DNA from 2 places in the Alcaligenes parafaecalis genome. Region 1 is predicted to be linked to the other one. Evidence: riboswitches for the same ligand, from Rfam matches in the RefSeq annotation. Region 1 holds a riboswitch; the other holds the start of a gene.
What was found. A riboswitch is a leader RNA that binds a small molecule or an ion and turns the genes downstream of it on or off. The one in region 1 is predicted to bind glycine.
Positions count from the first base shown of each region.

Region 2: another riboswitch for glycine. It lies ahead of OSH09_RS00735 (amino acid permease); the one in region 1 lies ahead of OSH09_RS02530 (D-amino acid dehydrogenase).

Region 1 is NZ_JAPKNA010000001.1:543,468-547,889, forward strand. Features, by position in the region: partial or broken gene OSH09_RS02525 (ATP-dependent DNA helicase) at 1-824, shown strand, start outside; gene OSH09_RS02530 (D-amino acid dehydrogenase) at 769-2,130, opposite strand; glycine riboswitch at 2,179-2,259, opposite strand; glycine riboswitch at 2,264-2,351, opposite strand; gene OSH09_RS02535 (ABC transporter ATP-binding protein) at 2,444-3,514, opposite strand; gene OSH09_RS02540 (ABC transporter permease) at 3,511-4,422, opposite strand, start outside.
Region 2 is NZ_JAPKNA010000001.1:165,973-170,394, reverse strand. Features, by position in the region: gene OSH09_RS00745 (DMT family transporter) at 1-721, shown strand, start outside; gene OSH09_RS00740 (DedA family protein/thiosulfate sulfurtransferase GlpE) at 840-1,784, opposite strand; glycine riboswitch at 2,073-2,162, shown strand; gene OSH09_RS00735 (amino acid permease) at 2,542-3,948, shown strand; gene OSH09_RS00730 (TonB-dependent siderophore receptor) at 4,196-4,422, opposite strand, start outside.

The sequences.
Region 1 (4,422 bases):
AAACCCCCATGCCGCAAGACAGTCCCTTGCTGCAGTTTTATTTTGAGCTGCTTTATTTTGTGGATTTGGCCGGACAATTCGGCTCGCACTCTTTGTTCGATATCTTGGCGCACCGCGATGGCGTGCTATTGAACCTGCGCAATATTGTGCCTGCGCCTTTTCTGGCTGAGCGTTATGGCGATGCTCATGGTGTTGTGCTGTTCTCTGGCACGCTGAATCCTTCGCAGTTTTATCGCGACGTCCTGGGTCTGCCGCCCAGTACCACCGAACTGAATGTGGCCTCGCCGTATCGGGCCGAGCAGTTACGGGTACGCCAGTACGCGGGTCTGTCTACCCGTTATGCAGACCGAGCCCAAAGCTTGGCAGGGGTTTGCGACATTGTCGGGCAGGCCTATCAGGAGCAGCCGGGTAACTATCTCTTGTTCCTGAGCAGCTTTGATTATCTGGAGCAGGTCAGCCAAGCTTTGCAGGAACGCTGGCCGGATATGCCCCTGTGGCACCAACAACCGGGCATGAGCGATCATCAACGAACGCAGTTTCTGGATCGCTTTACGCTGGACGGGAAGGGAGTAGGTTTGGCGGTGTTGGGCGGGGCGTTTTCCGAAGGGGTGGATTTACCCGGTAAACGCTTGATCGGTGCCTTTATTGCCACCTTGGGATTGCCGCAATTCAACCCTGCCAATGAGTCGGTGAAGCAAGTCATGGCCCAGCTCTTTGGGGAGCGGCGGGCCTATGACTATACCTATCTTTATCCGGGACTACGCAAGATTACACAGGCCGCGGGTCGTGTGATTCGCGATGAGCAGGATCAGGGCTTTGTGTATCTGCTTGACGAGCGCTATGGGCAGCGGCGGGTGCAGCAGTTGTTGCCGGACTGGTGGCAAATTGAGCAGGTGCGGACTGACGCTCGTTCTGGGCAATGACTTCAGTAATGATTTGAGCGGTAGCGGCAGACAAAGTCCAACCCAGGTGACCGTGACCCGTGTTGTAGTACACGCCAGGACGACTGCCTGCTTTCACGCGTGGCAGCATGTCCGGCATCATGGGACGCAGACCGGCCCACGGCACGACGCGGTCGGTTGCGGCATCGTGGAAGTTGCGGCGTGTCCAGTTGGTCAGCGGGGCAATACGGTCGGCACGTATGTCTTTGTTGCTGCCGTTGTATTCCGCCGTACCCGCCACGCGCAGTCGTTCCTTGCCCAGGCGGCTGGTCACAATCTTGGCTTCTTCGTCCAGCAAGCTGACCCAAGGGGCGGCATGTTGGGCTTCTGGCGTATCCAGATAGACCGAGATTGAATAGCCTTTCACAGGGTAAATATTGACGTAGTCGCCCAGCATATGGGCCAGATGACGGCTGCCTACACCGGCGCAAACCACCAGGGAATCCACGGACAAGGTATGCGTGTGCGCTTCAGCGCCGTCACCCGTGCGCAACTGGATACGGTGCGGAGGGCCGCAATCAATACCCAGCACTTCCGTATCTTGCAGGAACTTCACGCCGCGCTTGGCGCACGCATCCGCTAGCCCGCGTGTGTATTTGTGAATATCGCCTGTGGCATCAGAAGGCGTGAAGAAACCGCCGTAGTAGGTGCCTTGCAAAGCAGGTTCGATCTGGTGAATTTCGTCATTGGTGACGGTGCGGCGCTCCAGACCTCCTTTGTGCAGCAGTTGGCTGACTTTCTTGCCCGACTCAAAGCCGCCTGCCGTGTGGTAGATGTGCAAGATGCCGCGTTGTTCCAGGTCGAAATCAATGTTTTCGTCCTTGGCCCATTGGTACAGATTCTCGCGGGCCGTAATAGCCAGCTTGACGGTTTCAATGGTGTTGCGCTCGTAGCCGGAGATGGCACCCATAAACTGTGCCATCCAGCTATATTTGTGCCAGCTTGGTTTAGGGTTGAACAGCAGTGGGGCGTCTTTGCGCATCATCCACTTCAAGCCCTTGAGAATAGTGCTGCGGCTGTTCCAGACCTCGGCATTGCAAGCGGAAAGCTGCCCGCCATTAGCGAAGGAGGTTTCCATCGCAGGGTAGCGCAGGCGGTCGATAACGGTGACTTGATAGCCTTTCAGGCTAAGGGCGTAGGCGGTGGTAATTCCGGAAATACCGGCGCCAATGACGGCAATATGCGACATAACAGGCTCCTGACAGGTGAATTGCCACCAAATAGTGGCAATACCCCATCTGTCCTGTGACCTGAGAGTTTATCCAACCAGTGTGTCTGGCTGGGCTCCTTCGGTGGGCGTCGTGCGCCGCTCTCCAGAGTGTCGGGCTGGTACGATCCTTTTGCCTGAGAGATTCCGGGGTGGTTGCTCCGTCGGCGCCTGACTGAACAGGTCTCTTTCATACCGCCTGTAATGACGCGACTACATTAGCTGTGCTTGCAAAACTGCGCAATCAGGGTAAACCGGGAGCCCAAGGAGCGGGCTCCCGGTTGTGGGCTGTGGATCAGGAAGGATAAATCCACAGTTTGGAGGGGGGCAATTGCAGGTGATGTATGCCACCGGGCAGGGGTTCCGGCCCAAAAGCACGCAAGGTGCCTGCAGACGGGTCAGCCATGCGGAACACGTGCTCCCACTTGTCGCCCAGGTACATGCTGGTGGACAACTGCAGTTGCAGCGTATCGGGGCCAGGCTGGGCGTTCAGGTGTACCTGTTCAACACGGATCACGGCAGTGGCTTGCTGACCGGATGTCAGGGGGGCGGCTGCATGGCCCCATAGCTCCCAGCCGGGGCCACTTAGGCGGGTTTGCTGATCGCGCTGTTCGGTGACTTTCCCTTGCAGGCGATTGTTGGAACCCATGAACTCGGCTGTATAGAGCGTCTTGGGATTGCTGTAGACCTCTTGGGGCGTGCCTTGTTGCTCGATCTCGCCCCCGTTCAGCAGCAAGATGCGATCGGAAATGGCCATGGCTTCGGCTTGATCGTGGGTCACCATCAAGGCTGACAAGCCCATCTCCACAATCAACTCGCGCAGGAACACACGGGCTTCTTCACGCAGTTTGGCATCCAGGTTGGACAGCGGCTCATCCAGCAGAATGACGGGCGGGTTGTAGACCAGCGCACGTGCAATGGCGACCCGTTGTTGCTGCCCACCCGACAACTGGCTGGGGTAGCGTTCGCCCAAACCTTTCAGGCCTAGCTGATCCAGAATGGCTTCTACCTTCTGGCGGCTCTCGGCCTTGGGGGTTTTGCGCAAGGTCAGCGGATACGCCACGTTTTCCTGTACCGTCATGTGCGGCCACAAGGCGTAGGACTGGAAGACCAGCCCCAGGTTGCGGGCCTCGGCAGGCAGATCGACACGGGCCTTGGAGTCGTACAGCACATCATTATTGATGGCGATGCGGCCTTGAGAAGGCTGCTCCAGCCCGGCCACAGCACGCAGCAAGGTCGTCTTGCCGCTGCCCGAAGCGCCCAGCAGGGAAACCACTTCGCCTTTGTTCAGGCTCATGGAGACGCCTTTCAGGACGGGATTGCGGTCGTAGGCCAGATGGATATTTTCTACAGTCAGCTCGGTCATCGTAGTTTCACTCCGAAGCGCAATGCGATGGTCAGGCCAATGACCACCAACACGATATTGATAAAGGACAGGGCAGCCACAATGTCGATGGCACCGGTGGCCCACAGGGAGACCAGCATGGAACCAATGGTTTCCGTACCGGGAGTCAGCAAGTACACACCGGTGGAGTATTCCCGCTCGAAGATCAGGAACATCAGCAACCAGGAGCCGATCAAACCAAACTTCGCCAAAGGCAGGGTGATCTGACGCGTCACCTGGCCGGGACGAGCCCCCGTGCTACGGGCAGCTTCTTCCAGCTCCGGGCCTACTTGCAGCAGGGTGGAGGAGATCAGACGCAGACCGTATGCCATCCAGACCACGCTATAGGCCAGCCACACACTGAAGATGGTGCTGCGCAAAGCACGCAGAGGGCTGACAACGACGCCTCTTAGCCATTCCGCCATAGGCAGCACGGACAGCCAGCCGTTTTCCAGGGACTGATCCAGCCACATAGGCACGAACAGGAACATCCACAGGAAGGCCAGACCCGCCAGCAGACCGGGAACCGCGCGCGGAACCAGAACGCTGTAGTCCAGAAAGCGAGTAATGCCGTCTGGCTTGCGGTGCATGGCAAGGCCGATAAAGGTGTAGCAGATCACGGCCAGCGCACCACCGAACACACCAATGGCAATCGAATTCAGAATGGCGCGCAGCAGGTTGGCTTGCCCGAAGACTTGTCTGAACGCATCCAGAGAAAGCACGTCCATCAGCGAGACGCCAATGCCCCAGTTGGACACAAACGCGCGCAGCACCACACCGACAACCGGCACGATCACGGTAAAGAACAACCATAGTGCAACCAGGGTGGCGGCAGCCCAGCGCCAGCGGCCCAGTGGCAGGGAACGAGCCTGGGAGGCTTTGCCCTTGAC
Region 2 (4,422 bases), 380 kb from region 1:
TCCCCGCGCCTGGTGGGGACGACTCGCGGTGCTGGGCACGTTGAACACCGGCTTGTTCTTTGGCCTGTTCTTTATTGCTGCGACTCGCCTTCCTGGTGGTGTAGCCGCCATATTCCAGGCCCTGACCCCGCTGGCCACCATTTTTATTGCCTGGGGCATTCTGGGTGCTCGCCCTGCCTTGATGCGGATTGGCGCTGTCCTCTTGGGTGCGCTGGGTGTGTCCTTGGTCGTCATGTCCAGTCAGGCACACCTGGATATGGTCGGCATTGTCGCCGCGCTGGGTAGCATGCTGTCTATTGCAACGGGTGGGGTTCTGATGAACAAGTGGGGTGCACCACCCATCCCGCTCTTGGGTTTTACCGGTTGGCAGTTACTGATTGCCGGGGTTGAGCTGAGCCTGATCGCCCTGCTGACCCAGGATATTCCAACGCAGATTATTCCTGTTCATTGGCTGGGCCTGTTCCTGCTGGCGACGGTCCTGACGGCTGGCCCCTTCGCGCTGTGGTTCAGCGCCATCAAACAGCTTGGTGCAGTAACCGTGGCCCCCTTCATGCTGCTGGTGCCAGTCACCGCGTTCATTCTGGATGCGCTGATCAAAGGGGTCTGGCCGACCACGCTGCAACTGGTGGGTGTTGCGCTGGTCATGGGTGGGCTGGTGATGAGCCAAAAAACCCTGGCCGTGGCGCGCTCCACGCTGGAAGCATCCGTACACAAACCCTGATCGGGGGGCTGGCTGTAGCTGCTGCCTTAGCTCATGCCCGTCGCCAGACACGACCCTGAACACAAACGCAGATCCAGCAAGCACCACTCCGGCAGACAGACAGCCTGTCTGCCTTTTTTTATAAAGCTGCCTCAGGCAGATTAGGATCGCGCTGTACATCAAAACCAGCAGCCCGCCACGCCTCCAGACCGCCTTCCAAAGGCCGCACCCGGCTGTAACCACTTTGCAGCAAACGCTTGGACACCAAGGCCGCCGACACCTCGTTGGGGCAATCGCAATACACAATGATTTCCCCGTCGGTAATCAGGTTCAACGTCGCCTCGCCCAGGGCCAGACTGATTGCTCCCGGAATGCGCCCTTGAGCCTGAACAAAGGTCGAACGCACATCCACAATAACGGGCGGAGTTTCTGAAGACAGCATCTGATGCAGCTCCTGCACGCTGACACGCTCCATGCACAAAGATTTGATGAAGCGATGACGCTGCCACCATTTCTTGGCAATAAACACCGCCAAGGCCAGCGCCAGCAGGATTCCGCCCAACACACCCAGGCTGACCAGGACATTCAAGAGTTCGTCTACAGCAGAGCTGAACAAAGAACCCAGAAACACCGCAGAGCCCGCCCACACGGCCGCCCCGATAATGTCGTAAAACAGGAAGCTGCGTTTAGGCGTGCCAACCGTACCGGCCAAAACACTGGCAATCGAAGCAAAGCCCGGAATGAATTTAGCCACCATCAAAGACGGCGCACCCCAACGCATATAAATGGATTCGGTCTGCCGGATACAGGAGTCAGGGGATAAGGAAATCTTGCACAACAAGGCCAGCAATCTGCCGCCATAACGCCTTCCAGCCAGATACCAGCCGTAGTCCGCAATCATGGCCCCCAGAACCGCCACGCCCAGCAAGCCCCACAAGCTGTAGCCGCCAGACTCATGCAAAGCCCCCGTCACCACCAGCACGGGATACGCAGGCACAGGCGCACCGGCCTGTTCAACCAGCACGTTAAAAAACACGATCAACAGACCGTGTTGCTCGATAAGTTGCAGAATGGATTCGACCATAGAACGACGCACAGAATTTGCCAGATAGCGCGTATTGTAGGCTGGCGCCTGCCAATTTCTGTTTCAGCTTAAAAGCATTCAAGAATAGCTACCATGCAAAAACTGCGGTCCCTGTGCAGACGCCTGATAAAGAGCCATTCCGCCTCTTTTGCCACCCGATTTCCCCTTCCAAGTGTTGACCTTCCAGCCACAAAATAGATCAATAAACAAGAATTATTCTCATTAAAGACCTACAGGTTAACGATAGTAGTCATCGCTTTTTACCTGTCTATACAATAGCGGCGTCAATAACGGTTCAGGTGAGAGTCTTCACTTTGATGAAGCGCCGACGGAGCAACGACCCCGGAATCTCTCAGGCAAAAGAATCTTGAACCCTTGACGTTCTGGAGAGAGGCACATCAGTGCCCACCGAAGGGGACCATCGCGAACCGATGGATAAGCTCTCAGGTAAACGGACAGAGGGGGTACAGAGGCCATATGGCCTGTGTTCACCTATTCGTCCGGAGCCTATCTATGAGCAGATAGTCGGGTGCCATTTTCTGGCCGCCTGACACGCCACATCCCTATTCCCATTTTTATTCGCACACAGGTCTGTTTTGACATTTCATGTCGTCAGAACAAGGAGGACTGCTGTGCGCTCCATACCCTATTTAGATCGGCATCAAGAAAACCGTCCTTGAGGACGGGTTGTGCCCTTTGTTTTCTCGCAGCACAGTCATAATTACGCATTTGAACGAAAAAAAACTAGGAGAACAGTGTGTCTCAGCAACATTCATCTGGACTGCAGCGCTCGTTGAAAAACCGGCACCTGCAACTGATAGCAATTGGAGGCGCTATCGGTACAGGGCTATTTATGGGATCAGGCCGCACCATTAGCCTGGCCGGACCTTCGGTCTTGTTCACATACATGATCATCGGGTTCTTTTTGTTTTTTGTTATGCGGGCAATGGGGGAATTGCTCCTGCATAACCTGGAATACAAATCTTTCGTGGATTTCTCCGCCGATATTCTGGGCCCGACCATGGGCTATTTTCTGGGCTGGAGCTATTGGTTCTGCTGGGTGGTTATTGGTATTGCGGATATTGTCGCCATTACCGGCTACACCCAATTCTGGTGGCCGGACATTCCGCTCTGGCTTCCCGGCCTGGCGTGTATCGCCTTCTTGCTGATCTTTAACCTGCTGTCGGCCAAATTGTTTGGCGAGCTGGAGTTCTGGTTTGCTTTGGTCAAGATCATTGCCATTGTTGCGCTGATTGGCGTGGGTGCTTACCTGCTGTTCACCGGCTTTGTCGGCCCGACCGGCGAAAAAGCCAGCCTGACCCACTTGTGGGACCGCGGCGGCATGTTCCCCAATGGATTGCATGGCTTCTTTGCCGCCTTCCAGATCGCCATCTTTGCCTTCGTGGGTATTGAGCTGGTGGGTACGGCTTCTGCTGAAACGGCTGACCCTGCCAAGAACCTGCCCAAAGCCATCAACAAGATTCCCGTTCGCGTGATTGTGTTTTACGTGCTGGCCCTGACCGCCATCATGACCGTCACCCCTTGGGATATTGTTGCTCCCAACAAGAGCCCGTTTGTAAATATGTTCTTGCTGATTGGCGTGGGTGCCGCAGCAGCCATCATCAACTTTGTGGTGCTGACCTCGGCCCTGTCGTCCGCCAATAGCGGCATGTTCTCGACAGGCCGCATGTTGTACGGTCTGTCCAAAAACAAGCTGGCTCCCGAAGCATTCAGCCAGTTGTCGCGTAACGGCACCCCCCGTAATGGTCTGATCTACTCTTGCGCCCTCTTGCTGTCCAGCCTGTTCCTGCTTTACGCAGAAGGCGACGTGATGCGCGTGTTCACCATCGTGACCACCGTGGCCAGCATCTGCTTTATCTTTGTCTGGGCCGTGATCCTGATCACCTACCTGAAGTACCGTCGCGTTCGTCCTGAAGCCCATGCCGCATCGAGCTACAAAATGCCCTTTGCGATTCCCATGTGCTATCTGACGCTGGTGTTCTTTGCCTTTGCGCTGTACTTGTTCAGCCAGGAAGAAGAAACCCTGATCGGCCTGATTGCCACGCCATTCTGGTTCCTGGCCTTGTTCATCTGCCTGCCTTTCTACAAGAAACGCATGAAGAAAGACTTGGCATTGGGCCTGGCGGCGCAAAGCGTCAGCTAAGTTGTGATGTAAACAACACGGTTCTACCAAGAACCGTGTTGCCGCAGTCGGGTCTGGCCTCGTTCTACAAAACTTGGCTGGCACACACTGGCAACACTCCAACTCGCTGCCCTTGGGCAGCAGAACTGGAACGAGGCTGGAGCCCGGATGCGAAAAGCCACCCAAACGGGTGGCTTTTTTAATGCAGATTGCATAAGGGGGATTCAAGTACATGTAGCTTCGTTCACAGCCTTGATTCCCAATTAGCTTAGAACTGGTAACGCATATTCACCGTGAAGTTTCTTGGCGCACCCCAGGAATACTGAATACGCCCGGCCTCTCGCAAACCTGCCATGTATTTCTTATCAAACACATTATTCACATTGGCCCCCAGGCTTAGATGTTTGTTGACCTGATAACGAGCCATCACATCAAACAACCAATAAGAGGGCTGATCCATAAGTCGAGTCGATGCTTTACTTTGCCAACGTGCTG